3 regions of the Kitasatospora sp. NPDC088134 genome follow, and region 3 is predicted to be linked to each of the others. Evidence: riboswitches for the same ligand, from Rfam matches in the RefSeq annotation. Region 3 holds a riboswitch; each other region holds the start of a gene.
What was found. A riboswitch is a leader RNA that binds a small molecule or an ion and turns the genes downstream of it on or off. The one in region 3 is predicted to bind thiamine pyrophosphate.

Region 1 (9,704 bases), on a different contig from region 3:
ATGCCGGTACCCGCCCTGAGCTGGTGGTTCATCCACCCTGGCGGAGGGTGTGGGATTTGAACCCACGGTGACCAGAGGCCACGACAGTTTTCAAGACTGTTCCCTTAGGCCGCTCGGGCAACCCTCCTCGGTGGGGGTCAGCCTAACGGGTCGGGGCGGGTTCGGTGCACACCGTTTCGGGTGGGGGACTGTCAGTTGTCGCCCTTGCGTTCGCCGAGGGTGACGGTGGTCTTGGCGGGCTTGCCGTCGCGGGTGTACTCGACCTCGACCTTCTCGCCGGGCTTGTGGGTCCAGATCTCGCTGACCAGGGTCGGGCCGCTGTCGATGGCGATGCCGCCGAGCTTGGTGATGACGTCGCCGGCCTTGAGGCCGGCCTGGTCGGCGGGGCCGCCCGGGGTGACGGCCGGGGTGTCGCGGACGGCGGCGGTGGCGATCTGGGCGCCGTCGCCGCGGTAGTCGTCGTTGCGCAGGACGCCGAGGATCGCGTAGACCGGCATGCCGTCCTTGATCAGGGTCTGGGCGACCCACTTGGCCTGGTTGATCGGGATGGCGAAGCCGAGGCCGATCGAGCCGGCCCGGCCGTTGCCGCTGGTGTTGGACTGGATCGCCGAGTTGATGCCGATCACCGAGCCGGAGGCGTCCAGCAGCGGCCCGCCGGAGTTGCCCGGGTTGATCGAGGCGTCGGTCTGCAGGGCGTTCATGTAGGAGGCCTGCGCGCCGGTCTCGTCACCGGAGGCGACCGGGCGGTCCTTGGCCGAGATGATGCCGGTGGTGACGGTGCCTTCGAGGCCGTACGGGGCACCGATGGCGATGGTGGCGTCGCCGATGGCGACCTTGTCGGAGTCGCCGAGCGGGAGCGGGTTGAGCTTCCCCGTCGGGGGCTTGTCGAGCTTGATCACCGCGACGTCGTAGCCCTCGGCCCGGCCGACCACCGAGGCGTCGTACGAGGAGCCGTCGGAGAACTTGACGGTGAGCTTGCCGCCCTTGGCGGCCGGTGCGACCACGTGGTTGTTGGTCAGGATGTGGCCCTCGGTGTCGAAGACGAACCCGGTGCCGGTGCCGGACTCGCTGGAGCCCTGGGCCTTGATGGTGACGGTCGACGGCAGCGCCTTGGCCGCGATCCCGGCGACGGACTCCGGGGCCCGGTCCAGGTTCTGGTGGGTGTTGCCGACCGTGACGGTGGTGCTGTTGTGGCTGGTCCCGGCACTGGAGGTGTCGTTGCGGTCCGCCACGGACGCGCCGATCGCCCCGCCGATCAGGCCCGCGACCAGCGCGACGGCCGCGACCAGCCCGATCAGCTTGCCGCGCTTGCCCTTGTCCGGGCCGCCGGCCCCCGGCTGCGGGACGCCCCAGGGCGCGCCCGGCCCGCCCGCGCCGCCGACCGGTTCGAGGCCGGACGGGTTGCCCCAGCCGCCGACCGGGTGGCCGGCGCCGAACGGGTGGTGCGGCTGCTCGGGCCCGCCGTAGCCGCCGTGCGCGCCGGGCCCGGCCGGGCCGCCGTCCTGGGCGAACGGGACCGGAGCGGCCGGTACCGCCGGGGCGACGGCCGTCGGCGCGTCGTGGCCGGGGGCCGCAGCGGCGGCGGGCGCCGGAGCCGCGAACGGGTTGGCCGGGGCGGCGGGCGTGCCGTACGGGTTCTGGAACGGCGGCGGGGCGTCGTCCGGGACCGCGGCCGGCACCTTGCCGAGCTGGATGGTCTCGTCCGGACGCGGCGCAGCAGGAGCAGCGGGAGCTGCGGGAGCAGCTGCAGTGGCCGGTGCGGCGGGCACCGCCGGGGCCGGCGCGGGCGGGGAGACAGGGACGGCCGGGGACGCGGGGACGGCCGGCGGCGGCGCGTCGAGGTAGGCGGGAGCCGGCGCGGGCGTGGCGGAGCCGGCGGCCACCGCCTCGGTGCCGGTGGGCTCGGGGCCCTTCTCCGGCGGGGTGGTACCACTCGCGTGCTCGGTGCTCACGGACGACCTCCATCGCTGACAAGACCTTGGACTGCGGACCGCGGCGGCGCGCCCGGCGCGGTCGCAACCTCGGAGCACAGTTTTTCCTATGCCGGATTCGGACACCGTAAGCGGGCCCCTGAAGAAATCATGAGAAGCCTTAGGCCGCTCTGACATGCACACAAGTGGTCCCGCGATGCGGACGTCCGACCCCCCGGCCTTGGCGTTCCCCCGTCCGGGGGCTAGCCTTTCGCTCCTGTAAACCGAAGAACGTCGCGGGAGCTTGGACCAACCAGGCTGAGAGTGCGCCGGTTCGACCGTAGGCCATGGCGGTGACGCCACCGCGGTCGAGGGGGCGCTGACCGCCGGAACCTGTCCGGGTAATGCCGGCGTAGGGAGTATCGGCCATGACGGCTGTTCCGTCTGCCCCAATTTCCGATCATGGCGCCGAGGCGCGTGCCGAGGCCCCGCTGACCCTCGACACGGCCCCGCCGCGCACCCTGGACTTCCGGGCGCTGTTCGCGCTCTGGGCGAACCTCGGGGTGAGCCTGATCGGGTTCACCAGTGCCGCGACGGTGCTGGGCGAGCAGGGTCACGAGCTGGGGTTCACCGCCGCGGTCACGGCGATCGTGGCGGGCACCGCGATCGGCACCGCGATGCTGGCGGTGGCCGCCCTGGTGGGCGCCCGCACCGGTGCGCCGGCGATGGCGGTGCTGCGCGGCCTGTTCGGCACCCGGCTGTCGTACGTGCCGACGGTGCTGAACATCCTGCAGTGCGTCGGCTGGGGCGTGTACGAGCTGACGGTGATCGCCTGGGGTGCCCAGACGGTGACCGGCACCGAGGGTTGGCGCTGGCTGTTCGTGCTGCTGGCGGGCGTGCTGACCACGGTGCTGACGATCTGGCCGCTGGGCGCGATCGCGGTGCTGCGCAAGTACGTGGCGGTCGCGGTCGGCGTGGCGATGGTGTACTTCACCGTCCAGTTCGCCCGGCAGGGCTTCCCGGACCCGGGCGCGGGCAACTGGGACGGCTTCCTGGCCGCGACGGACGCGGTGATCGCGGTGTCGATCTCCTTCGTGCCGCTGGCCGCGGACTACACCCGGCACGCGCGCAGCTCGGCGAAGGCGTTCTGGGGGACGTTCTCCGGCTACACGGTGGCCCAGGTGTGGTGCTACGTGCTGGGCGTGGTGGCGCTGCTGCAGTCGGGCGGCGACGCGAACCGGATCTTCGAGTCGTTCACCGGGGTGGCCGCGGGCTGGGCGTTCCTGCTGGTGCTGGTGCTGCGCGAGTCGGACCAGTCGTTCGCCAACGTGTACTCGACCGCGATGTCGATCCACAACCTGTGGCCGCGGGCCGACCGGCGGGTGCTGACCGGCGGGATCGGCGTGCTGGTGACGGTGCTGGCGCTGCGGATCAAGGAGTTCACCGACTCGTACTACGGGTTCCTGGGCCTGATCGGGTCGGTGTTCGTGCCGCTGTTCGCGGTGCTGGCGGTGGACTACTTCCTCGGTGCGGGCCGGCGCGGCTGGGACCTGTCGCAGGACGCGCCCGCGCGCTGGGTGATGCTGCTGCCGTGGGCGGTCGGCTTCGCGGTGTACCAGTTCCTGGCGCCGTCGAAGATCGGCGACTGGTGGACCGGCCGCTGGTCGGACCTGCAGCAGGCCGTGCACTTCACCCCGCAGGCGTGGAGCTCGGCCTCGCTGTTCTCGTTCCTGGTCGCGGCACTGGTCACCCTCGCGGTGGCGGCGCTGGGCGGCGGCCGGAAGGTCTGACCCCGGGGCGAGCGGGCTCAAGGGCTCAAGGGCTCAAGGGCTCAGGAGCTCAGGAGCTCGGGAGCTCGGGACACTCAGGAGCTCAGGGGATCAGTACGACCTTGCCGGTGACGGTGCCGGACTCGGCGAGGCGGAGCGCCTCGGCGGCGTCGGTGAGCGGGAGGCGGGCGGCCAGCGGCGCGGTGATCTCGCCGCGCCGGACGGCGTCCAGGACGGCGGTGAGGTCGGCGCGCAGCCGGGCCCGGAAGCGGTCGCGGCCGAGCGCCCGGCCCGCCCAGATGTTGTAGAAGCGGGCGCGGCGGCCGTTCGGCAGGGCGTTCCACCACCAGGTGCGGGCCAGCAGCTTGAGCACCGGCCACTGCTTGGAGCCGGTGTCGTCGCGGGTGGCGGCGCTGCCGTAGGCGATCAGGGTGCCGCCGGGGGCGAGCAGGTGCCAGGAGTCGACCGCGCTGCGGAGGCCGACGTGGTCGAAGACGGCGTCCACCCCGCCGGGGGCGAGGCGGCGGACCTGGGCGGGGACGTCACCGGTCCGGTAGTCGACGGGGGTGACGCCGAGGGCGCGCAGCGCGTCGTGGTGGCGCGGGGAGGCGGTGCCGATCACCTCGGCGCCGGCGGCGCGGGCGAGTTGGGCGAGGAGCTGGCCGACGCCGCCGCCCGCGCCGTGCACCAGGACGGTCTGCCCGGCCCGGACCTTTGCGTGGCGGTGCAGCATCTGGTGGGCGGTGATGCCGTTGACGACGGCGGTCTCCGCCTCGGCCGGGTCGAGGCTGTCCGGGACGGGCACGGTGTCGGCCGGGTCGAGCAGGACGTGGCTGGCCCAGCCGCCGGTCTTGGTGAGCGCGGCGATCCGGCGGCCCGTCAGGGCGGGGTCGGTGCCCGGGCCGGTGGCGGTGATCCGGCCGACCAGGTCGTAGCCCGGGACGAACGGGAACGGCGGCTGGTCGTAGTAGCGGCCGCGGCGCATCTGCTGTTCGGCGAAGGAGACGCCGGTGGCCTCGACGGCGACCAGCACCTGCCCCGGCCCCGGGGCGGGGACGGCGGAGCGGCGCACCAGCAGGCCCTCCGGTTCGACCAGGCCGGGGAGGACGATCTCGACGAGCTGCCCGGGGGCGCGGTGGTCGGGTCCGTGGTTCATGGCACTTCCTTTCGATAGAAGCTCTCGCTTCTGTTAGACCCTCTAACTCTTCAAGTTCTAGCATCACGCTTTCGTGAGAGTCAACAACAACAGTGATATGGTCTAACGGAAGTGAGGACATCTGACGAACGCGTGACACCAACACGGCAGTGAAGGGGCACCCCCATGGAGACGGAGACCGGCACCCCGCGGGAGCGCTACCGCACCCAGGTCCGCGAGGAGGTCAAGCGGCACGCCCGCGCCCAGATCGCCGAGGCGGGCGCCTCCGCGCTGTCGCTGAACGCGATCGCCAAGCGGATGGGCGTCAGCGGCCCGGCCCTCTACCGCTACTTCGCCAACCGGGACGAGCTGATCACCGAGCTGATCACCGACGGCTACCGCAGCCTGGCCGAGGTGCTGGGCGCCCGGGCCGGTCAGGGCGGTGACCTGCCCGAGCTGGCCCGGGCGCTGCGCGAGTGGGCGCTGGCCGATCCGCAGCGCTACTTCCTGCTGTACGGCACCCCCGTCCCGGGCTACCACGCCCCGCCGGAGACCACCGAGCTCGCCGCCGCCACCATGTCCGCCCTGCTGGACGCCGCCGCCCGGCACCAGCAGCCGCCGGTCGACCCGGGCCGGGCCGACGCCCGGCTCTACTCCCACCTGGGCGGCCGGCACGACTGGGCCGGTCCGCGCCGGGCCAGCGCCCACGAGCTGCGCCGGGCGCTGGCGTTCTGGACCAGGCTGCACGGCGTGCTCTCGCTGGAACTGGCCGGCCACTTCACCGGCATGGGCCTGGACCCGGAACTGCTCTACACCGCCGAGGCCGAGGCGCTCGCCCGGATCTGACCGCACGCCCCCGAACCGCCCACCCGCGAACCGCCAACCCCGACACCCCCGAACCGCCCACTCACAAACCGCCCACCCCGAACCGCCCACCCCCGGAGAGCGGGGACGCAGGTGTTCACCGGGATGTCGCCGTGCCGGAAGCCGGGCGACATCCCGGCCCTCGTAGGGTGGACGGCGTGAACACCCAGCACAGCGCCGCGACCGCGCCGAACGCCCCGATCGACCGTTCCGCGGTGAAGGTGATCGCCCACCGGGGCTCCTCGGCGGCCCTGCCGGAACACACCGAGCAGGCGTACCTGCGGGCCCTGGCGGAGGGCGCGGACGGGCTGGAGTGCGACGTCCGGGTCACCGCCGACGGGCAGCTGGTGTGCGTGCACGACCGTACGGTGCGCCGGACCTCGGACGGCCAGGGCGTGGTGTCGGCGATGACGCTGGCTCAACTCTCCCGGTTGGACTTCGGTTCGTGGAAGCACCCGGAGCAGCCGGAGCCCAGCCCGGTGCTCACCCTGGAGCGGCTGCTGGAGCTGGTCGCGGACGCCGGTCGGCGGGTGGAGCTGGCGATCGAGACCAAGCACCCGGTGCGCTACGCGGGCCGGGTGGAGTCCGAACTCCTGCGCATGCTGGGGCGGTTCAACCTGCTGCCGGCCTCCCCCGAGGAGTCGACGGTGCGGGTGATGAGCTTCTCCGAGCTGGCCCTGCACCGGGTCCGGCGGGCCGCCCCGGCGGTGCCCCGGGTGTACCTGTGGGAGCGCCGGCTGCCGGTGCTCGGCCGCACCCGCGCGCTGCCCGGCGGCGCCGCGATCGCCGGCCCGGGCATCGACCTGGTGCGCCGCGACCCGGGTCTGGTGACGGCACTGCGCCGGGCCGGGCACCGGGTGCACGTGTGGACGGTGGACCGCCCCGAGGACGTCGAACTCTGCCTGGAACTGGGCGTGGAGGCCCTGATCACCAACCGCCCGGCCGACGTCCTGGCCCAGCTCGGCCGCTGACCGTCCCCGCGCCCCGACCGCCCACGCCCAGCCCCGCAGGCCCCGCACCGGGCCGCCCCCGCACCCAATCGCGCGACAGAAATACCGAACGGGGTATTTCCGCGCGCCCTTTCCCATGGATCACCACAACAGAACGTGAGAGACGCCTCACCTTTTGCCTCCGGTCCGCACGGATGTCGTTAATGCCGCCATCGGATCGTCGAACGTCCGTTTCCGACGCATTACCTGCGGGCATCCATCCCTCGGCAGAAGCCTGAAGGAGGTCCGGGGGTGGCGTTGATGGTGGCACGAGCTGTGCCAGTTCAGGCCGGGTCGTCCTCATCGGCCATGGCCGTTCCGCACGGTCCGGCCAGTGTTTCGGCAGCCCGGCGGAGGCTGCGCCGTGATCTCGGCGACCGCGCGATACCCGATCCGGTGATTGACGACGCGGTGTTGATCCTCTCCGAACTGCTCAGCAATTCCTGTCGGCACGCCAGACCCTTGCGCCTCGCGGACGAGCCGGGCGAGCCGAACGGGCCGGGTGAGCCCGGTGAGCAGGGCAAGCAGACTGACGGAGCGACAGGCGGAGCAGCGGACGGAGCAGCAACAGGCACGGCGGCGGCGATCTGGTCCGACGGCTACGGCCCGGCGGGCGGGGACGACGATCCCGGTACGGTGCTGGTGAGTTGGCGGATGCGCGGCGACGGCCTGCTGACCCTGGAGGTGACGGACGGCGGGGCGAGCACCCGTCCGGTGCCGGCCGGGCCGTCGGTGACGGCGCACGGCGGGCGGGGGTTGAACATCGTCGGGCAGCTGGCGCGGGACTGGGGCGTGCGGCACGCACCCGGTCAGGTGACGGTGTGGGCGGAGCTGCCGGCGTTCGGGCAGGTCGTGGGCGGCGGGCGGCGCCGGAGCGCCTGAGCGGGGCGGCGCGGGCGAAGTAGGCTGCCGGGTGCAACCCGTCCGACCTCCCCGGGAGAGCCGCACCATGGCCAAGAAGGCCGCGAAGAAGCAGCCCAGCCAGTCCACCGCCGTCGAGGGCGAGGTCCCGGTCGTCGGGGCGCGCGAGGCGTGCCCGTGCGGTTCGGGCCGCCGGTACAAGGCCTGTCACGGCCGCCAGGCGGCCCACGCGGTGCAGGAGTTGGTGCACCGTCCGTTCGAGGGCCTGCCGGGCGAGGCGGACTGGGTGGCGCTGCGCGAGCTGGTGCCGGCCGCCACGGTGCCGCTGAAGCTGGCGGCGGGCGTGGCCGAGGAGGCCGTCGGCGAGGTGCCGTCGGTGACGCTGGCGACGGTGCTGCCGCTGGCCTGGCCGGCGCTGCGGCGGGCCGACGGCTCGATCCTGCTGGGCCTGCAGACCCAGTCCTCCTCGGGCGACCTGAGCCGTGACCTGGCGGACGCGCTGGAGCTGGCGCTGGCCACCGAGCCGGGCACCCCGGTGCCGGCCCGCCGGACCACGCCGGGTGGCCGACGCCTGCAGGAACTGCTGGACACCACGGCGGAGTTCACGCCCGAGGTGTTCACCGGCTTCGAGTTCTGGCTGGAGGACGCCGAGGCGGCGACCGGCGAGGTGGCGGCCTCGCTGGAGCGGGCGAACGCCTCCGCGATCCCGACCGAGAAGCTGGCCGGGGTGGACTCGGCGTACTGGTGCGGCACCCCGGACAAGAACCACCTGCGCTGGGTGATGACCGTCCCCGAGGAGCAGTTGCTGGACGCGCTGGCCCGGCTGTCGGCGGCCGGTGAGAGCTCGCTGGGCGAGGGCACCAAGCTGGTCGGCTCGTTCCGGGCGCACGGCTTGACGGTGCCGGTCTGGGACCTGCCGGTGGACATGGCCGCCGCCGAGGTGGAGAAGCCGGCCGCGGAGTTCGCCGCCAAGCTGGCCGAGGTGCTGGCCGCGCCCGCGCCGCTGACCGCGGAGGAGCGCCGGGCCCGGGCGAACCTGGTGAGCCGTCAGATCACCCTGAACTGACCGGAATCCGCCGGAACCGGCCGGAAAGCGCTCCACCGGGATCCGGGAAGCGTTCAGGGAAGGGTTCCGGGAAGTGATCCGCGTCACATTTCCGCCGCGCCACCGGGATTCTCCGGGGCTCCCCCGGGGCCCCTCCGGGAGTTCCCAAGGGCCTTTCGGCGTGGACAAATTGGCGCGGAGCCGGATCTTTGTTACTGTTTGAACAGTCCGACCGCTGGTGCATCCCCCGTCGCCAGCGGTCGGACATTTCTCGTTACGGGCCGTACCGTACCGACTTTCTGACGGGGCATCATCAAATACCTGGTCAGCGCCGCGGGAGCACCACCGCGCTCGCGGTGATCATCCCGCCGAGCAGCGTCCCGACCTCCGGCAGCCAGGGCCGCCCGGGGCCCGGCCGGCGCACCCAGTGCACCGGGCCCGCGCCCGTCCGCGAGGGCGGCAGCACCAGGTAGCCGCCCGGCCCGTGGTAGCGCAGCACCCCGGGCACCCAGGGCCGTTCGGCCAGCAGCGCGCCGAGCTCCGGCAGCGTGTAGGGGGCGGTCAGCAGCACGAACCGGCCCGGCGTGCCGAGCACCGGCCCGTAGGGGACGCCGATCTCGTCCAGGTGCCGCAGCAGCCACGGCCCGGCCGGGCGGGGCAGGCTCACCGCGCCCAGCGCCCGTCCGGTCGCCGCCAGCACGGGCGCGCCCGGCGACCGGCGCTCCCACCACCAGCGCACCATCCGCGGATCGGTGGTGGCCGCCTCCAGCGGCGGGTCGCACGGGTGCGCGCCGGGCGTCGCGCAGACCCGGTCGGCGCAGGAGCACGGCCCGGACGCGCCGCGCAGCGGGCGGGCGCCCGGCACCACCGGCCAGCCGCAGCCGACGGCGGCCTGCAGGGCGGCGGCCAGCACCAGCGTCCGGGACCGGCGCCCCGGCATCCACTGGACCACCCGCTCGGACAGCGGCTCTCGGCGAGGTGGGCGCATGGCGGCTCGTTCCTTTCCGCGTCCGGGGTCGGCGTGCTCGACGTACTCGATGTGTTCGACGTACTCGATGTGTTCGACGTGCTCGGCATGACCGGCTGCGGCCGGGTGACCGGTCCGATCGGCGCGGGCCGCGGTGCGTGTGC
Region 2 (9,704 bases), on a different contig from region 3:
CCCAAGCCAGAGGCAGACCTGTGACGAGTCCGTCCGATCAAGAACTGTGGGCCGCTGTCGTTTCTGCTCGCCGCGAGCTCAACCGCGTGCAGGCCGAGTTCTACCAGAACGCCACCGACTCCACAGGTGTCCTACGAGATGCGCTCCGTGAGCGCGGCTGGGGTCAGACAACAGCTCTGCGCCACCTGGACGGACTCTCCCGAGACACACTGGATCTCCTGCCGGAGTTGGTGTGTCTGGTCATCTCCGACCGAACCCATCGATGGGCTGTCGAGGCGATCGACCACATCTCGCACGACAAGTTGATGCCTGCGCTTACACCCCTTGTCCGGCAACACCTGGACAGCGAGGACGCATACGAATACGGATGCCTCGCCAGTCTGGCTGCACGTATCCAGGCATGGCCCCTGCTGCAGGAGATCGTCCAGCGAGCACTGAGCAGTGCCGATCCCGAGATCCGGGAGCTTGGCCGGTTCTATGCCGAGAGGTATGACTTCCTTCAAGGAGTCGCCCAGGACGAGCTGGCCCCAGGAGAGACCTCGTCGGCCGCCAACGCCTGACGGGCCGAGCGCCCGCACCGGGAAGGCCCCCTCCTCCTTCCCGGTGCGGGCGCTGCTGCGAGCCGTTCCGTCAGTCGGCCAGCGGGAGGTAGACCCGGTTGCCGTTGGCAGCGAACTCCTCGGACTTGGCCTTCATGCCGGCTTCGGCCTCATCGTCGCTGGTCACGGCCATGTCGTCGCCGTAGGTGTCCATGATGCTTTTACTGATCTTCATCGAGCAGAACTTGGGGCCGCACATGGAGCAGAAGTGCGCGGTCTTGGCGGGCTCGGCGGGGAGGGTCTCGTCGTGGAAGTCGCGGGCGGTCTCCGGGTCGAGGGCCAGGTTGAACTGGTCCTCCCAGCGGAACTCGAAGCGGGCGTCGGAGAGCGCGTCGTCCCAGGCCTGCGCGCCGGGGTGGCCCTTGGCGAGGTCGGCGGCGTGGGCGGCGATCTTGTAGGTGATGACGCCGGTCTTCACGTCGTCCCGGTCGGGCAGGCCGAGGTGTTCCTTCGGGGTGACGTAGCAGAGCATCGCGGTGCCCCACCAGGCGATCATCGCGGCGCCGATGCCCGAGGTGATGTGGTCGTAGCCGGGCGCGACGTCGGTGGTCAGCGGGCCGAGGGTGTAGAACGGGGCCTCGTCGCAGATCTCCTTCTGCAGGTCCATGTTCTCGCGGATCTTGTGCATCGGGACGTGCCCGGGGCCCTCGATCATCACCTGGACGTCCTTGGCCCGGGCGATCCGGCCCAGCTCGCCCAGCGTGGTGAGTTCGGCGAACTGCGCCTCGTCGTTGGCGTCGGCGATCGAGCCGGGCCGCAGGCCGTCACCGAGCGAGAAGGTGACGTCGTAGGCGCGCAGCAGGTCGCAGAGCTCCTCGAAGTGGGTGTGGAGGAAGTTCTCCTGATGGTGCGCCAGGCACCAGGCGGCCATGATCGAGCCGCCGCGCGAGACGATGCCGGTCTTGCGCCGGGCGGTGAGCGGGACGTAGCGCAGCAGCACGCCGGCGTGCACCGTCATGTAGTCGACGCCCTGCTCGCACTGCTCAACCACGGTGTCCCGGTAGACCTCCCAGCTGAGCTCCTCGGCCCGGCCGTCGACCTTCTCCAGCGCCTGGTAGAGCGGGACGGTGCCGATCGGGACGGGGGAGTTGCGCAGGATCCACTCGCGGGTGGTGTGGATGTTGCGGCCGGTGGAGAGGTCCATGACGGTGTCGGCGCCCCAGCGGGTGGCCCAGGTCATCTTCTCCACCTCCTCCTCGATCGAGGAGGTGACCGCCGAGTTGCCGATGTTGGCGTTGATCTTCACCAGGAAGTCGGTGCCGATGATGGCCGGCTCGACCTCGGGGTGGTTCACGTTGACCGGGATGACGGCCCGGCCGCGCGCCACCTGCTCGCGGACGAACTCCGGTTCCAGGCCCTCCCGGAGCGCGACGAACTCCATCTCGGGGGTGACCAGGCCGCGCTTGGCGTAGCCGAGCTGGGTGACGGCGACGCCGTCCCGGGCGCGCAGCGGGCGGCGCGGCCGGCCGGGGAAGACCGCGTCCAGGTTGCGCAGGTCGCCGCCGCGCGGCGCGGTGTGCTTGATCCCGTCGTCCTCGGGGCGGGCCTCGCGGCCCTCGTACTCCTCGACGTCCCCGCGCTGCCTGATCCACGGGTCGCGCAGCGCGGGCAGTCCGCGCCGCACGTCGGTGGGGACGGCGGGGTCGGTGTACGGCCCGGAGGTGTCGTACAGCGGGACGGTCCCGCCGTTGGTGAGCCGGACCTCGCGGTAGGGGACCAGCAGGTCGGGGCGGCTGCCCCGGCGGTACGCCTTGCGCCAGGCCGGGGTGGGGTAGCCGGTGGCGGCCGACTGGTGGGCAGACGTGTCTTCGGCAAATGCGGTCATGCGACCTTCAACTCCCTACGCCGGCATTACCCGGTCAGGTTCCTGCGGTCGGCGCAGCAGGTGGTACGCGGGCCCGCGTACCGTCAGCGCCCTCTCAGCCCGGTGCTCCGAGCTCCCGTTCCGCGCAGGCGTTCGCCGCCTGCGTCCGTCGCTCACCGTAGGGCACCGGGCCCGCCCGGTCCAGGGCGCGTCCCTGGCCCCGCCATGCGCCGGAGGCGCAACTCCCGCGCGCCGCCGAGCTGTTCGCCACCCGGTCGACGTGGGAGAATGGCCCGGATGATCGGGCTGACGGGGCGGGTGACGGGGCGGATCGGCGCCGGGCTGGTCGGCGAGGTGATGGTGCACATCCCGGAGCGGCAGGGCACCGAGGCGTTCCTGGCGTACCTCGCCGTCCCGGGCGAGCGGCTGGAGCCCGGCTCGATGGTGGTCGTGGTCGAGTACCAGCCACCGCGCACGGTCTACGTCGCGCCGCTCTGAGCCTCCGTCAGCATGCGAACGGTTGAGGCCGTCCAGCTGTTTCGAGACGGTGACGGTCGACACCGGCGTTCCCTCTTCCACCGCGATCGGGACAGGCGCAGAATGCGGGCTGCCACCGGATTCCGCGCCATCCTGCACGACCGAAGCGCAGCCACGGAACCGGTGTGCCCTGAAGGGGGAGATTGCCGATGCTGATCGGCATTGTCGGCGGAGCCGTCGCTGGCCTCGTCGCACTGATCGTGCTGTTCAAACTCATGTGGCGGGTGGCCGAGCCCAACGAGGCCCTGGTCATCTCCGGTTCCAAGCACGGTGAGGGGCTCGGCTTCCGGGTCGTCACCGGCCGGGGCACCCTGGTGATCCCCGGCATGCAGGTGGTGCGCCGGCTGTCGCTGGACCTCAACGAGGCCGCGCTGGACGTCGAGTGCGTGACGTCGCAGGGCATCCCGGTGCACGTCAAGGGCGTGGTGATCTTCAAGGTGGGCGACGACAACGCGTCCATCGCCAACGCCGCCCGCCGTTTCCTGGACCAGCAGAAGATGATGGGCCACCGGGTGCACAACGTGTTCGCCGGCCACCTGCGCTCCATCGTCGGCGGGCTGACCGTCGAGGACATGATCCGCGACCGCGAGCGCCTCACCGGCGAGACCCGCTCCGCCTCGGGCATCGAGATGGAGAAGCTCGGCCTGATCATCGACTCGCTGCAGATCCAGGAGATCCTGGACCCGACCGGCTACATCACCAACCTGGCCGCGCCGCACGCCGCCGCCGTCCAGCGGGACGCCCGGATCGCGGCCGCCGAGGCCGACCGCCGGGCCACCGAGGCCGAGCAGGAGGCGTTCGCCCGGAAGGCCGAGGCGACGCGCAACTCCGGTATCCAGCAGGCCGGTTACCAGGCCGAGATGGACACTGCGGCGGCCCGCGCCATGCAGGCCGGACCGCTCGCCCAGGCCGCCGCCCGGCAGGAGGTGGTGGTCCAGGAGACCAAGGTCGCCGAGCTGGAGGCGCGCCGCAAGGAGCAGCAGCTCCAGGTCGACGTCCGCAAGCCCGCCGACGCCCGCGCCTACGAGACCCGCACCAAGGCCGAGGCCGACCGTGACGCCCGGATCTCCGCCGCCGAGGCGCTGTCCCGGGAGACCGAGCTGAAGACCGCCGCCGAGGCCAACCGGGTCAAGGTGGCCGCGGCCGCCGAGGCCGAGGCCACCCGGGCCCGCGGTCTGGCCGCCGCCGAGGCCACCCGCGCCACCGGTGAGGCGCAGGCCGCCGCCGAGGCCGCCAAGGGCCTCGCCGAGGCCGAGGCGTCCCGCGCCAAGGGCCTCGCCGAGGCCGAGGCCACCCGGGCCAAGGGCCTCGCCGAGGCCGAGGGCATCAAGGCCCGCGCCGCGGCGCTGGCCGAGAACCAGGAGGCGGTGGTCGCCCAGCAGCTCGCCGAGAACTGGCCCGCCATCGTCCGGGCCGGCGCCGACGCGTTCGGCAACGTCGAGCACATGGTGCTGCTGAACGGCGCCGAGGGCATGTCCGAGATGTTCGCCAAGGCCCTCACCATGGGCGGCACCGGCCTCGGCCTGGCCCGCCAGCTGCTCAACTCGATGACCCCGGACGCCCCGGCCGAGCCCGCGAAGGCCCCGGCCCCGGTGGCCCAGGTCATCCCGGTCCAGAGCACCGACTCCGAGTGACCGGCCGCTCCTGACGGGCCGTTCCGCACCACGACGCCCCGTCGGGAGCGCCGACCGATCCGCCCGGTGGAGGCCCCACCGGGCGGATCTCCACATTTCCCGCCCGCGCTGAGTACTCGTACTCACGCCCGAACGGCCGCCACCGCGCCAGCATCGAGACATGGACAGCCTGCCCCGCATCGGTATCACCGCCGTCGGCTCCGCCCTGCCCCGACAGACCGTCACCTCCGCGCAGCTCCAGCAGGAGGTCGCGGCGGGCTCCCGGCTGCCGCTGCCGGACGGCATGTTCGAGAAGGCCACCGGCATCCGCACCCGCCGCTTCGCCGGCCCCGACGAACACCCGTCCGCGCTCGCCCTGGCCGCCGGCCGCCGGGCGCTGGCCGCCCGCGGCCTCGAACCCGCCGACCTCGACCTGCTGATCTTCGCCTCCGCCTCCCGGGACGTCTGCGAACCCGCCACCGCCCACCTGGTCCAGGCCGAACTCGGCTCCCGGGCCCACGCGCTGGACGTCTCCAACGCCTGCAACAGCTTCCTCAACGGCATCGACACCGCCCGCGCGATGATCCTGGCCGGCCGCGCCCACCGGGCCCTGGTCGTCACCGGCGAGACCCCGAGCCGGGCGATGCGCCGCGACCCCTCCGGCCTCGCCGAGTTCCGCGACGGCTTCGCCGGCTACACCTTCGGCGACGGCGGCGCCGCCGTGGTCGTCGAGCGGGTCGAGCGCGGCGGCATCCTCGACATCGAGACCGAGACCGCCTCCGAGCACTGGGCGGTCGGCGGCATCCCCGGCGGCGGCTCCCGGCACCCGCGCGGCGACGAGTGGAGCTACTTCCGGGGCGGCGGCAAGGAGTTGCGCGGCGTCTTCGAGAAGATCGGCGCCGACATCCTCACCCGGGTCGCCGCCCGCACCGGCCTCGGCTGGGACGCCTACGCGCGCGTCCTGGTCCACCAGGTGACGCTGCCCTACCTGGAGCGCTTCGTCGAGCTGACCGGCGTCCCCGCCGAGAAGCTGGTGGTCACCGTGCCCGAGCTCGGCAACCTCGCCTCCGCCACGATAGGCGTCCAACTCGACCGGATCATGCCCGAGTTGAACCCCGGCGACAAGGTCCTGATGGTCGGCCTCGGCGGCGGCGTCAGCCTGATCACCATGGTCTGGGAGAAGTCGTGACCGCCCTCTGGGTGGTCGTACCCGCCTACCAGGAAGCCGCCCGGATCGACGGCGCCCTGCACGCCCTGGCCCGCCAGCACGACCGCGACTTCACCCTCCTCGTCGTCGACAACGGCTCCACCGACGCCACCGGCGACCGGGTCCGCGCCTTCGCCGAGCACGCCCCGTTCCCGGTCCACCTGCTGGTCGAACCCGAGAAGGGCGTCGGCAGCGCCGTCGACACCGGCTTCCGGCACGCCATCGACCACGGCGCCCGCCTGCTCGCCCGCACCGACGCCGACTGCCTCCCCGAACCCGGCTGGACCGCCGCCGCCCGGGCCGGCCTGCTCGCCTCCGGCGGCCTGGTCTGCGGACGGGTCACCGCCCGCCGCGACGAGCACGGCCCGGTCGGCCGCGGCGTCTTCCGCGCCCTGGTCGCCCTCGGCGCGCTCTTCGGCCGCGTCCGCCCCGCGCACCACCGCCGCCACGGCTACCTGACGCCCTACCGGATGCACGCCGGCAACAACATGGCCGTCACCGCCGACCTCTACCTCACCAGCGGCGGCATGCCCCGCCGCCCCTCCCCGACCGACCGCACCTTCATCAACCGGGTCCGCCGGCACACCACCGCGATCGTCCACCGCCCCGACATGGTCGTCCAGAACTCCACCCGCCGCATCCGCGCCTACGGCCTCCGCGGCACCGCCCGCTGGTACCTCGAACGCGGCGCGGGCCACCGCGACGTCGACATCCGCTGACTCCTGCGGAGAGCGCCGGGGGCCCAAGCTCCAGGGGCCCGGGGAACGGCGGTGCCGAGGGGCAGGTGTCTCACGGGCTGCGATGCGCCACCCCGTTTCGGGCCGAAGGTCTTTTGGCCGACGCCCCGTAGCGCCCCTCTGTGTCCCGGCGCATCGCCCCTCGGCCCCGCCGTTCCCCGGGCCCCTGTTTTCTCCCGTCCCGCCTGCCTGAAAGTTTCCCCCTGAATACCCCCGCTGCGAAAGGAACCTGCTCGTGCTGGACCGGCTCGATCGAACGCTGCGGGAGGGCGGCCCGCGCCCGGCGCTGCTGGGGAGCGGCGGGGCGCCGGCCCGTTGCGGTGAGCTGGCCGCCCTCGCCGACCAGTACGCCGCCGCCCTGCACCACCGCCACGGCCTGCGCCCCGGCGACACTCTCGGGGTCGCGGTCCGGCCCGGCCCGCGGGCTCTCGCCGTGCTGCTGGCCGCCCACCGCCTGGGCCTGCGGGCCGCAGTGCTGGACCCGTCGGCGGGGCCGGACGTGCTGCGGGCCCGGCTCGCCCTCGCCCCGCCCGCCCTGATCCTCGCCGACGCCGCCGTGCAGGCCGCGGCCGGCTGGGCCCGCCCGCTGGCCCGCCGCGTACACCTGGAGCTGCCGCCGCTGCACCTGCTCGGGCCGGTGGCGACCGTCGGCCGGCGCCTGCCGGGCTGCGCCCCGGGTCTCGGCGGGCACCCGGGGCCGCCGCCGAAGCCGTACGAGGGCGACGGGGACGCGGTGATCGTGTTCACCTCGGGGACCACCTCCGCCCCGCGCGGCGTCGTGCACTCCCGGGCCTCGCTGGCCGCCGGCATGCGCGCGGTGGACGCGCTGGTGCGGCCCGGCCCGGGCCGCCTGGTGCTGGGCGGGACGACCTTCGTGCTGGTCCCGGCCCTGGCGGCGGGCGCCACCGTCGCACTGCCCGCCCGCCGGAGCGCCGCGCTGCAACGGCAGATCGACCGGCTCGCCCCGGACGAGACCTACCTGACGCCGCCCCAGCTCCGGCCGCTGACCAGGCTCACCGGCCGGGTCTGGACCGGCTCCGCCCCGGCCGACGCCGCCCTGCTCCGGCGGGCCAAGCAGGCGGGCGCCAGCGAGGCGTGGGGGGTGTACGCGCTGACCGAGCTGTTCCCGGCGGCCGCCGTCGAGGAACGCGAGAAGAGCGCCCACGAAGGCCCCGGCGACCTGCTCGGCACACCGCTGCCCGGCATCCGGACCCGGCTCGGGGCGGACGGCGAACTGCTGCTCGCCGGGCCGTCCGCCCGCGACCGCTACCTCGGCGAGGACCCGGACCCGTGGGTGCGCACCGGCGACCGCGCCGCCCTCGACCCGGACGGGCGGATCGTGCTGGCGGGCCGGCTCAAGGACATGGTGCTGCGCCGCGCCGAGAACATCTATCCGGGCCTGTACGAGCCCTCCCTGCACCTGCCGGAGGTCGAACTCGCCGTCCTGGTGGGCGTTCCGGCCCCGGACGGCGACGAACGGCTGGTCGCCCTGGTCCAGCCCCGGGCCGGGGCCGACTACCGGCGCCTGCGCGCCGACCTGCGCGCGCCGCTGGCCCGGATGGGCTCCGCCCGCCCGGACGCCCTGCTGCTCGGGCCCGTCCCGCTGGCCGGGCGCTCCCGCAAGCCCGACCGGGCCGCCGCCGCCCGCCACTGCGCCGACCGGCTCGCCACCGACCCCACCGGGAGCACCCTTTGACGCTCCGTCGCACCGATCCCCGCCGGGCCGCCCGCCGCGCCGACCGGGCCGTCTACCTGCGCAGCCACCCGGTGCTGTTCGCGCTGCTCGCCGCCACCCGGCACCGGCCGCTGCTCCGGCTGGGCCGGACCGTCCTGGTCCACCACCCCGACGCGTACCGGCAGATCCTCACCAAGGTTCCGCTCGACCGCACCGCCGAGCACACCACCGGCGGCACCGCGGCCCGCCTCACCGGCGGGGGCCTGCTGTTCGACCAGAGCGGGGCCGAGCACCGCGCCTCCCGGCGGGCCCTGGGCCACCTGCTCAGCAGCGAAGGCATCGCCGAACTGCGGCCCGGCTGGCATCAGTTGATCGACAGTCGGCTCACCGGCGGCCGCGTCGACCTGGTCCCGGTGGTCCGACTGCTCGCCGGCACCACCGCCACCGCCCTCACCGGCAGCACCGCCGACCCCCTGGAACTGGCCCGCGCCGCCGAACGGGTCGCCGCCGCGACCGCCCGCACCCACCTGCCCGGACTCCCCCGGCCCGGTGCACGGCGCCGCGCCCGCGCCGCCGCGGAACAGCTGCGCCTGCTGCTCCCGGACCCGCAGGACGCGATGCTCGCCGTCGCCGCCGTCAACACCACCCTGGCCGCCCTGCCCCGCGCCGTCGCCTGGTGCGCCCGCGCCCACTGGTGGGACCGGGCCCGGCAGGACCCCGACGCGCTCGCCGCCGAACTGCTCCGCCTCACCGCCGCCTCCCCCGTCCTCCCCCGGGCGGCCGCCGCCGAGGCCACCGTCCTCGGCCACCGCCTGCGCCCCGGTGACCGCCTCCTGCTGGTCGCCCGCCACGCCGCCCAGGCCCACCGCGACACCCCCGACCACCCCCTCGCCACCCGGGCCCCCTTCGGCCTCGGCCCCCACACCTGCCCCGGCGCCGCCCTCGCCCGCGCCCAACTCACCACCCTCCTCACCACCCTGACGCCCCACCACCCCCGCCTCCACCGCACCACCCCGAACCCCCGCAGCGCCCTCCCCTCCTACCGCACCTGCCTCCTGACCCTCCGGGGAACCCCGTCAGGGGCCTACTGAGCTTCGCCCGGCCCGGGGAGCGAAGCTCCGTCCCGGGCCCGCCGGGCTTCGCGTTCCGGGCCCGGGGAGCGAAGCTCCAGGGGCCCGGGGAACGGCGGAGCCGAGTGGCTGGTGACCGACGGGCCGCTGGGCGCCACCCCGTTTCGGGCCGAAGGTCCTCGGCGAAAGCCCCGTCGCGCCCCACTGTGTCCCGGCCCCACACCCCTCGGCCCCGCCGTTCCCCGGGCCCCTGTTTTCCCCCACCGCGAAAGGAACTCCCCCGTGCCCCCGCTGACCCTCGCGCTGACCGGTGCCACCGGCTTCTGCGGTTCGTACGTGGCCGAGCTGGCCGTCTCCCGGGGGCATCGCGTCCTCGCGCTGGGCCGGCGCCCGGCCCGGCACGGCGAGCACGTGCCGTGGGACGCCACCGACCGGGAGGTCCCGGAGCTGCGGGGAGCGGAC
Region 3 (9,704 bases):
GACCCTGCTCCAGATGGCCGCGGTGCTCACCTACGCGGCCTCGGTGCCGGTGGTGAAGGTCGGCCGGATCGCCGGCCAGTACTCCAAGCCGCGCTCGAAGAACACCGAGACCCGGGACGGCGTCACCCTGCCGGTGTACCGCGGCGACTCGGTCAACGGCTTCGAGTTCACCCCCGAGTCCCGGATCCCGGACCCGGAGCGCCTGAAGCGGATGTACAACGCCTCCGCGGCGACGCTCAACCTGGTGCGCGCCTTCACCACCGGCGGCTACGCCGACCTGCGCCAGGTGCACGCCTGGAACCAGGACTTCGTGCGCAACTCCCCGGCGGGGCAGCGCTACGAGCAGCTGGCCCGGGAGATCGACCAGGCGCTGGCCTTCATGAACGCCTGCGGGGTGGCCCCGGAGGAGTTCCGGACGGTCGAGTTCTTCTCCTCGCACGAGGCGCTGATCCTGGACTACGAGACGGCGCTGACCCGCACCGACTCGCGCACCGGCGAGCTGTACGACGTCTCCGGCCACATGGTGTGGATCGGCGAGCGCACCCGGCAGCTCGACCACGCGCACATCGAGTTCGCGTCCAAGATCCGCAACCCGATCGGCGTCAAGCTCGGCCCGACCACCACGGTCGACGACGCGCTGACCCTGATCGACCGCCTCGACCCGGAGCGCGAGCCGGGCCGGCTCACCTTCATCACCCGGATGGGCGCGGGCAAGATCCGCGAACACCTGCCCACCCTGGTGGAGAAGGTCACCGCCTCCGGCGCCCAGGTGGTGTGGATCACCGACCCGATGCACGGCAACACCTTCGAGGCGTCCAGCGGCCACAAGACCCGCCGCTTCGACGACGTGCTGGACGAGGTCCGGGGCTTCTTCGAGGTGCACCGCGCGCTCGGCACCCACCCGGGCGGCATCCACGTCGAGCTGACCGGCGACGACGTCACCGAGTGCGTCGGCGGCGGCGACGAGGTGCTGGTCGACGACCTGCACCAGCGCTACGAGACGGCCTGCGACCCGCGGCTCAACCGCAGCCAGTCGCTGGACCTGGCCTTCCTGGTCGCCGAGATGTACCGCGGCCAGTGAGGTAGCCGGGCCCGATGTGACGAAGGCCCCTCCGCTTCCCGGCGATCCGGGACGGAGGGGCCTTTTTCGTACCCGGAGCAGCGGGTAAGGTAAGGCTCAGTAAACCGCACCAACCGTGGAAGGGGCCGCACATGTACGTGTGCATGTGCCACGCGGTCACCGAGGCCCAGGTCAAGCAGGAGATCGACGCGGGCGCGAGCACGCCGCGGCAGATAGCCCAGGGCTGCAAGGCCGGCACCGACTGCGGCTCCTGTGTGCGGCGGATCCAGGCCCTGCTCGGCGAGCACGGCGCCCGCCCCTGCCCGACGGCCCGGCTGGCCGCGCGGCTCGGCCTGGCCGAGCCCGACCCGGGCGCCCCGCGGGCCGCCTGACCGGGCGCTGCCCGGCCGTTCCCGGGTTCAGCTGTTCCCGGGTTCAGCTGCTCTCGGGCTGCTCGATCAGCTGCGCGATGTACAGCGCCTCGCCGAGCTTCTCCACCAGCTCCAGCTGGGTGTCGAGGTAGTCGATGTGGTGCTCCTCGTCGGCGAGGATGCTCTCGAAGATGTTCGCCGAGGTGACGTCGTTCTTGGCGCGCATCACCACGATGCCCCGCTTCAGGCGGTCGATCGCCTCGACCTCGACCTGCCGGTCGGCCTCGAACATCTCCTTCACGGTCTGCCCGATCCGGACGTGGAACAGCCGCTGGTAGTTCGGCAGGCCCTCCAGGAACAGGATCCGGTCGGTCAGCACCTCGGCGTGCTTCATCTCGTCGAAGGACTCGTGCCGGGTGTACTTGGCGAGCTTGGTCCAGCCGAAGTTCTCCTGCATCTTCGCGTGCAGGAAGTACTGGTTGATCGCGGTCAGCTCGGCGGTCAGCTGCTCGTTGAGGAACTCGATGACCTCGGGATCGCCCTGCATGGCCTGCCTTCCGTACGGGTAATTTCCGGTGGGTGCCCGGTTGCCCGCATCGTGGCAGTTGAACCGGTGCGCTTCCAGTAAGTTCACGCTTACAGACGGCACCGGAACGGGTGTTTTTCGGTCGCCCGCACCGCGCTGACCTGCGAGTATGTTGGGCGAATTGGGCCATTCGGAGGTATCTCACCCGAACGCCTGCGCGGATTCGCGCCGTGTTGCCCCCCTCCGGCGGGCGGGATTTCCGGTGGGGGCGCGCGGTGGGGGCGCGCGCAGTTCCGCGTCCGCCGTCTGTCACCATGGGGGCATGGGTCAGCACGCATCGGAACCGCCGCCGTCCGATCCGAGGCTCCCCCCGGGCCAGCGCCGACAGCTCGGCTGGCCCGTCCTGCACTACGGCCCGGTGCCCCGGTTCAAGCCGCAGAGCTGGGACTTCCAGGTGTTCGGCGCCACCGCCGACGCGGAGAAGACCAGCTGGGACTTCGCCGCCTTCCACGCGCTGCCCCGGACCACCGTGCGCGGCGACTTCCACTGCGTCACCAGGTTCTCCATGCTCGACAACGAGTGGAGCGGCGTCGCCGGGCAGACCGTCCTCGACCTGGTGCCGCCCGACCCGGCCGTCACCCACGTGATGGTCTGGGCCGAGTACGGCTACAGCGCCAACCTGCGGCTCGCCGACCTCGCCGACCCGGACACCGTGTTCGCCACCCACCACGACGGCGAACCGCTCACCCTCGAACACGGCTTCCCGGTCCGGCTGGTGGTGCCCCGGCTGTACGCCTGGAAGGGCCCCAAGTGGGTGCGCGCCGTCGAGTACATGCGCGCCGACCGCCGCGGCTTCTGGGAGGAGCGCGGCTACCACAACCTCGCCGACCCCTGGCGCGAGCAGCGCTACTCCTACCAGGAGCAGCCCGGCGAGGGCCCGCTGCGCTGAGGCCCCCGGGGGGACGGTCGGAACGGGGGCGGTCAGAACAGGCTGACGGTGATGGTCACCGCGGACTTCTGCGGGCGCGGCGTCCCCGCCGCCGGGGACTGGCCGGTCACCTTGCCGAGCGGGATCAGGCCGGCGATCTGCGCGGTGAAGCCCTCGGCCTGGAGCGCCTGGACGGCGTCCTCCTTGCTCATCCCGCCGACGTCCGGCACCAGGTGCATGCCCTTGGAGACGGTCAGCGCCACCGGCGAGTTCGGCGACAGCCGCCCGCCGGCCGGCGGGTCGGCGGCGATCACGGCGCCCTTCGGCACCGCGTCGCTGAACTGCTCGGTGACGGCGCCCGCCGTCAGCCGGGCGTCCGCCAGCGCCTTCGCGGCCTCCGCCTGCGGGCGGCCCGCCAGCTCCGGGACGGCGACCCGCTCCGGGCCCCGGGAGAGCACCACCCGGACGTCGTCGCTCTTGCGGACCTTCGCGCCCACCCCCGGGTCGGTCGAGATCACCTGGCCGGCCTGCACCGACTCGCTGAACTGCTCGCTGAACGCCCCGTGCAGGCCCTGCTTGTCCAGCGTCGCCGAGGCCTGGTCCCGGCTCTGCCCCAGCACGCTCGGCACCGTCGCGTACACCGCGCTCGACAGCGTGTACGTCACCCCGCCGACCACCAGCACCAGCGCCACCAGCACCGCCGACCAGATCAGCGGCTTGCGGCCGCGCGGTGGCCGGGCGGCCCGGCGCGCGGCCCGGCGGCCCGGGGCGGCGTCCGCCACCGGCGGGCGGGGCGGCAGCAGCAGCTCCGGCGGGACCTCCAGCACGCTGGTGCGCTCCAGGCCGCCCGGGGTCGGGATCACCGCCGTCGCCTCGCCCGGGTTGAACTGCGGGGTCGGCCGGTTCGAGGCCGGCGGCTCCGCGTCCAGCCGCGCGGCGGGCAGTGCCCGGCGGGCCCGCTGCAGCGCGGCCAGCAGCTCCACCGCGTCCCACGGCCGGGCCTGCGGGTCGCGGGCGGTCGCCGCCGCCACTATCGCGTCCAGCTCCGGGCCCACCGCGGGCGCGGTCAGCGACGGCGCCGGGACGTCCTCGTGCAGGTGGCGGTACATCACCTGGGCGGCGTTCTCGCCGGTGTGCGGCTTCGCGCCGGTCAGCGTCTCGTACAGCAGGATGCCCGCCGCGTAGACGTCCACCCGCTGGTCGGTGTCGACGTCCCGGCGGATCTGCTCCGGCGCCAAGTAGGAGACGGTGCCCAGCAGTTGGCCCGCCTGGGTGGTGCTGGAGCCGTTGTCCTGGCCGGTCAGCAGCCGGACCAGGCCGAAGTCGGCGACCTTCACCAGGCCGTTGTCGGTGATCAGCACGTTCTCCGGCTTGACGTCCCGGTGCACCAGCCCGGCCCGGTGCGCCGCGCCCAGCGCCGCCAGCACCGGTTCCAGCACGTCCAGCGCGGCCCGCACCGACAGCGCCCCGCGGTCGCGCAGCACGTCGCGCAGGTTCCGGCCGGGGACGTACTCCATCGCCATGAACACCGCGTGCGGGTCGGCGCCCTGGTCCAGCACGTTCACCACGTTCGGGTGCGCCAGCCGGGCCACCGCCTTCGCCTCCCGGATGAAACGGGCCGTGAAGTCGGCGTCCCCCACCAGCGAGGGGTGCATCACCTTCAGCGCGACCGTCCGGTCCAGCCGGGTGTCGGTGCCCCGGTAGACCGTCGACATGCCACCGACGGCGATCCGCTGCTCGACCCGGTAGCGGCCGTCCAGCAGCACGCCGTACAGGGGATCGTCGATGGTCATGTCCACCAGAGGAGTGTAGGGGCCGGGCGGTTCCCGGGCCGGGAGGGGGCGGGTGTCGGGCGGCTCACCACAGGACGCGCGGCGGGTGCAGGGTCAGGGCGGTGAGCAGCGCGGCCAGCAGCAGGCCGTGCGCGAGCAGCGCGCCGAGACCGGACCGGCGGAGCCGGACGGCCGGGGGCGTGCCGGCGCGGGCGGCCGCTGCCCCGATCGCGGCGCCGAGCAGCACCGGGACCAGCAGCACGCCGACCCGGCCGCCGGTCCGCACCAGCAGCCACCCGTCCAGCAGCAGCACCGGGCCCCACCACAGCGCCGCCGCCGCGAGGTCCCCGCCGGCGCGTCCGTCCGTCCCCATCCGCATCCCCTCCGGGGGCGAGGACGCGCCGGAGGGGCCGGGCGGTTCGGCGGGGGTCAGAACGCGGGGCGCTCGCGGGTGTCGGCGAGGCCGGCGACGGGGGAGGACGCCTCGGCGTAGTAGCGGCGCGGGATGCGGCCGGCCCGGTGGGCGAGGCGGCCCGCCTCGACGGCCAGCCGCATCGAGGCGGCCATCAGCACCGGCTCCTGGGCCCGGGTGACGGCGGAGGCCAGCATCACCGCCGAGCAGCCCAGCTCCATCGCCAGCGCGACGTCGCTGGCGGTGCCCGCGCCCGCGTCCAGCACCACCGGGACGTTGGCGGCCTCCACGATCAGCTGGAAGTTGTGCGGGTTGCGGATGCCCAGGCCGGAGCCGATCGGCGAGCCCAGCGGCATGATCGCCGCGCAGCCGACGTCCTCCAGCTTGCGGGCCAGCACCGGGTCGTCGTTGGTGTACGGCAGCACGGTGAAGCCGTCGTCCACCAGGGTCTCGGCGGCGTCCAGCAGCTCGATCGGGTCGGGCAGCAGGGTCCGCTCGTCGGCGATCACCTCCAGCTTGACCCAGTCCGTGCCGAGCGCCTCGCGGGCCAGTCGGGCGGTCAGCACGGCCTCGCCCGCGGTGTAGCAGCCGGCCGTGTTCGGCAGTACCCGGATGCCGTTGCGGGTCAGCACGTCCAGCACCGACCCCTGGGTGGCGGTGTCCACCCGGCGCATCGCCACCGTGGTCAGCTCGGTGCCGGAGGCCAGCAGGGCCTGCTCCAGCACCTCCAGGCTGGGGGCGCCGCCGGTGCCCATGATCAGCCGGGAGCCGAACGCGGTGCCGGCGATGGTGAGCACGTCCTCGGCCATCGGTCAGCCCCCCTGGACGGCGGTGAGGATCTCGACCCGGTCGCCCGCGCCGAGCACCGTGCCGGACCACGAACTGCGCGGCACCACCGCCTCGTTGACAGCGGCGGCGATCCCGGTGGGGGCGGCCGACACCTCGGCGACCACGGTGTCGAGGGTGGTGGCGGCGGGCAGCGTGCGCGGCTCGCCGTTGACGGTCAGCGTGATGGGGTTCATGCGGGGACCTCGGTGCGGAAGCGGTGGGGGGTGAAGTCGGCGGCCAGGGCGGGCAGTTCGCCGGTGGCCAGGTAGTCGGCGAGCAGGTCGGCGGTGACCGGGGTGAGCAGCACGCCGTTGCGGTGGTGCCCGGTGGCGGCGGCCAGCCCGGGCAGCGCGGTCGGGCCGAGCAGCGGTGCGTTGTCGGGGGAGCCCGGGCGCAGCCCCGCGCCCGTCTCCGCCAGCTCCAACTCGGTGATCCCGGGCACCAGTTCGTGGGCGTCCCGGAGCAGCTCGTAGACCCCGCCGGCCGTCACGGTGGTGTCGTGGCCCTGCTCCTCGGTGGTCGCGCCGACCACCAGCTCGCCGTCGGCGCGCGGCACCAGGTAGATGTGCTGCCCGCGCACCACCGCGCGGACGTTGCGGGACAGGAAGGGCGCGTACCGGGGCGGCACCCGCAGCCGCAGCACCTGGCCCTTGACCGGGCGGATCGCCGGCAGTACCCCGGCCGGCAGGCCCGGCAGCAGGTGGCTGCGGGCGCCCGCGGCCAGCACCGTGCACCCGGCGGACAGCTCGACGCCGGTCGACAGCCGGACGCCGGTGGCCCGGACCTCCCCGGCCCGCCCGGCGGTGGTCAGCAGCTCGGCGGCCGCGGCCCGGTGGAAGGCCACCCCGAGCCGCTCGCAGGCCGCCACCAGCGCGGCGGCCAGCCGGCGGCCGTCCACCTGGTGGTCGTCGGCGACGTGCAGGCCGCCGCGCACGCCCGGGGCCAGCATCGGCTCCAGCCGGCGGCACTCGCGGCCGGTCAGCCACTCCGAGGACAGGCCCAACCGGGCCTGGAAGGCGTGCAGTTCACGCAGCTCGGCCCGGTCGTCGGCATCCAGCGCCACCGCCAGGGTGCCGGTCGCCCGGTAGCCGGTGTCCAGCCCCGTCAGCTCGGTCAGCTCGGCCGCGAAGGCCGCGTACCGCCGGTTGGACACCATGCCCAGCCGCAGCAACGGCTCCTCGCCGTACTGCAGTTCGGTCACCGGGGCGAGCATCCCCGCGGCGACCTGCGCCGCCCCGCCGCCCGGCGACGGGTCCGCCACCGCGACCGACAGGCCGCGCTGCGCGGCGCGCCAGGCCACGCCCAGCCCGATGATCCCCCCGCCGACCACGAGCACGTCGGAATGTGCCACAGCGGCTTCTTCTCCCTTCGCCGGCATGACCCGGATCAGGTTCGGACGGTCGCGGGCCGCCGCAGCCCGCCTCTCAGCCCGGTGCGCCGGGCTCCCGTGATCAAGTGACTCCCCTCCACCTTAACGCCGCGCCGATTCCGGCCCGATTCCGGCCTGAGGACGCCTGCCTGCGGCGGGCCCCGCTCGGTAGGGTGGGCGCCGTGGCTGAGCTGAGGACAACGGACCGGGCCGTCGTGGTCGGAGCGGGCATGGCGGGCGCGCAGGCCGCGCTGAACCTGCGGCAGGGCGGCTGGCGGGGCCCGATCGCCCTGCTCGGCGACGAACCCCACCCGCCCTACGACCGCCCCCCGCTCTCCAAGGACGTCCTGCTCGGCAAGGCCGACAGCACCGCCTTCGAGATCGACTGGGCCGGCCTGGACGTCGACCTCCTGCCCGGCCGCCGCGCCACCGGCCTGGACCCCGGCCTGCTGCACACCGACGGCGGCGAACTCCCGTACCAGGCCCTGGTGATCGCCACCGGCGCCGAGCCGCGCACCCTCCCCGGCCTGCCCGGCGCCCGCACCCTGCGCACCGTCGACGACGCCCTGGCCCTGCGCGCCGCGCTCGCCCCCGGGCGGAGGGTCGTGCTGGTCGGCGCGGGCTGGATCGGCGCCGAGACCGCCACCGTCGCCCGCGCCCTCGGCTGCGAGGTCACCGTGGTCGAGGCCGCCGCGACCCCGCTGGCCGGCGCGCTGCCCGCCGAACTCGGCGCCCTGATGGCCGACTGGTACGCCGCCGCCGGGGTCGACCTGCGCTGCGGTGCCACCGTCGCCGGGGCCGCCGACGGCGGGGTGCTGCTCGCCGACGGCACCCACCTGCCCGCCGACGAGGTGGTGGTCGGCATCGGCGCCCGCCCCGCCACCGACTGGCTCACCGGCGGCCCGCTCGCCCTCGACCCCGAGGGCACCGTCCCCGTCGACGACCGGCTGCGCACCGCGCTGCCCGGCGTCTGGGCGGCCGGCGACTGCGTCTCCTACCCCTCCGCCCGGCTCGGCGGCGCCCGGATCGCCGTCCAGCACTGGGACCACGCCCTGCACTCCGGCGGCGCCGTCGCCGCCTCCGTGCTCGGCACCCTGGACGCCCCCTACGACCCCGTCCCGTACTTCTGGTCCGAGCAGTTCGGCCGCACCGTCCAGTACGCCGGCCGGCACGCCGGGGCCGACCACCTGCTCTGGCGCGGCTCCCCGTCCGACCCCGCCTGGACGGTGCTCTGGCTGCGCGCGGGCGCGCCGGTCGCGGTGCTCGCCGTCGACCGGCCGCGCGACCTGGCCCAGGGGCGGCGGCTGATCGAGCGCGCTACGGTGCTCGACCCGGCCCGCGCCGCCGACCCGGCCGTCCCGCTGAAGGCGGCCGTGGGCTAGCACCTGGGTAGGCTGGGGCCGTGAGCACGATTGATCCCAAGACTGACGCCCTGGTCCCCGCGTGGGTGTACCTCCCCGACATCGCCGAGCGCTGGGGGGTGGTGATCACCGAGATCCGCGACATGGTGCGCGCCCGCACCCTGCTGGCGGTCCGGCGCGGCGAGAACAACTCCCTGCAGGTGCCCGCCGACTTCATCGAGGACGACGGCCTGGTCAAGCACCTGGCCAGCACCCTCACGGTGCTCCGCGACTGCGGCTTCTCCGACGAGGAGATCCTGGAGTGGATGTTCACCGAGGACGCGTCCCTCCCCGGCACCCCGATCCAGGCCCTGCGCGAGAACCGCGGCACCGAGGTCAAGCGCCGCGCCCAGGCCCTGGCCCTGTGACTGCCCGGCCGACGGCCCGTCAGCGGCTCGCCGACGCGCGGCTCTACCTCTGCACCGACGCCCGCCGCGCGCAGGGCGACCTGCCGGAGTTCCTGGACGCGGTGCTGGCGGGCGGTGTCGACATCGTCCAGCTCCGCGACAAGGGCCTGGAGGCCAAGCAGGAGCTGGCGTACCTGGAGGTCTTCGCGGACGCCGCGCGCCGGCACGGCAAGCTGCTCGCCGTCAACGACCGGGCCGACGTCGCGTACGGTGCCCGGCCCGACGTGCTGCACCTCGGCCAGGACGACCTGCCGGTGCCCGTCGCCCGCCGGATCCTCGGCGAGGACGTGCTGATCGGGCGCTCCTGCCACGCCGAGGACGAGGTCGACACCGCGATCGCCGAACCCGGCGTCGACTACTTCTGCACCGGCCCGGTCTGGCCCACCCCCACCAAGCCCGGCCGCCACGCGCCCGGGCTCGACCTGGTCCGGTACGCCGCCGCGGCCCGGCCGGAACGCCCCTGGTTCGCCATCGGCGGCGTCGACCTCGGCAACCTCCAGCAGGTCCTGGACGCGGGCGCGACCCGGGTCGTGGTGGTCCGCGCGATCACCGCCGCCGAGGACCCGGGCGCGGCGGCGGCCGAACTGGCCCGCCGGCTGCGGTAGGCCGCCCGGTCGGGAACCGCACGGTT

Region 1: another riboswitch for thiamine pyrophosphate. It lies ahead of ACIOHG_RS13010 (purine-cytosine permease family protein); the one in region 3 lies ahead of thiO (glycine oxidase ThiO).
Region 2: another riboswitch for thiamine pyrophosphate. It lies ahead of thiC (phosphomethylpyrimidine synthase ThiC); the one in region 3 lies ahead of thiO (glycine oxidase ThiO).

The regions. Positions count from the first base shown of each region.
Region 1 is NZ_JBIUTD010000006.1:263,507-273,210, reverse strand. It holds tRNA gene ACIOHG_RS13020 (tRNA-Ser) at 39-127, opposite strand; gene ACIOHG_RS13015 (S1C family serine protease) at 192-1,952, opposite strand; TPP riboswitch at 2,197-2,348, shown strand; gene ACIOHG_RS13010 (purine-cytosine permease family protein) at 2,339-3,700, shown strand; gene ACIOHG_RS13005 (medium chain dehydrogenase/reductase family protein) at 3,783-4,835, opposite strand; gene ACIOHG_RS13000 (TetR/AcrR family transcriptional regulator) at 5,001-5,660, shown strand; gene ACIOHG_RS12995 (glycerophosphodiester phosphodiesterase) at 5,837-6,649, shown strand; gene ACIOHG_RS12990 (ATP-binding protein) at 6,920-7,549, shown strand; gene ACIOHG_RS12985 (DUF5926 family protein) at 7,617-8,594, shown strand; gene ACIOHG_RS12980 (bifunctional DNA primase/polymerase) at 8,899-9,561, opposite strand.
Region 2 is NZ_JBIUTD010000006.1:33,183-42,886, forward strand. It holds gene ACIOHG_RS11915 (hypothetical protein) at 21-560, shown strand; gene thiC (phosphomethylpyrimidine synthase ThiC) at 631-2,424, opposite strand; TPP riboswitch at 2,420-2,553, opposite strand; gene ACIOHG_RS11925 (hypothetical protein) at 2,701-2,901, shown strand; gene ACIOHG_RS11930 (flotillin family protein) at 3,090-4,574, shown strand; gene ACIOHG_RS11935 (3-oxoacyl-ACP synthase III family protein) at 4,735-5,742, shown strand; gene ACIOHG_RS11940 (glycosyltransferase family A protein) at 5,739-6,479, shown strand; gene ACIOHG_RS11945 (class I adenylate-forming enzyme family protein) at 6,733-8,193, shown strand; gene ACIOHG_RS11950 (cytochrome P450) at 8,190-9,263, shown strand; gene ACIOHG_RS11955 (NAD-dependent epimerase/dehydratase family protein) at 9,525-9,704, shown strand, end outside.
Region 3 is NZ_JBIUTD010000003.1:104,082-113,785, forward strand. It holds gene ACIOHG_RS06290 (class II 3-deoxy-7-phosphoheptulonate synthase) at 1-1,081, shown strand, start outside; gene ACIOHG_RS06295 (bacterioferritin-associated ferredoxin) at 1,213-1,452, shown strand; gene bfr (bacterioferritin) at 1,496-1,978, opposite strand; gene ACIOHG_RS06305 (sulfite oxidase-like oxidoreductase) at 2,280-2,906, shown strand; gene pknB (Stk1 family PASTA domain-containing Ser/Thr kinase) at 2,939-4,678, opposite strand; gene ACIOHG_RS06315 (hypothetical protein) at 4,743-5,030, opposite strand; gene ACIOHG_RS06320 (thiazole synthase) at 5,087-5,878, opposite strand; gene thiS (sulfur carrier protein ThiS) at 5,882-6,091, opposite strand; gene thiO (glycine oxidase ThiO) at 6,088-7,275, opposite strand; TPP riboswitch at 7,244-7,356, opposite strand; gene ACIOHG_RS06335 (NAD(P)/FAD-dependent oxidoreductase) at 7,440-8,648, shown strand; gene ACIOHG_RS06340 (Rv2175c family DNA-binding protein) at 8,669-9,034, shown strand; gene thiE (thiamine phosphate synthase) at 9,031-9,678, shown strand.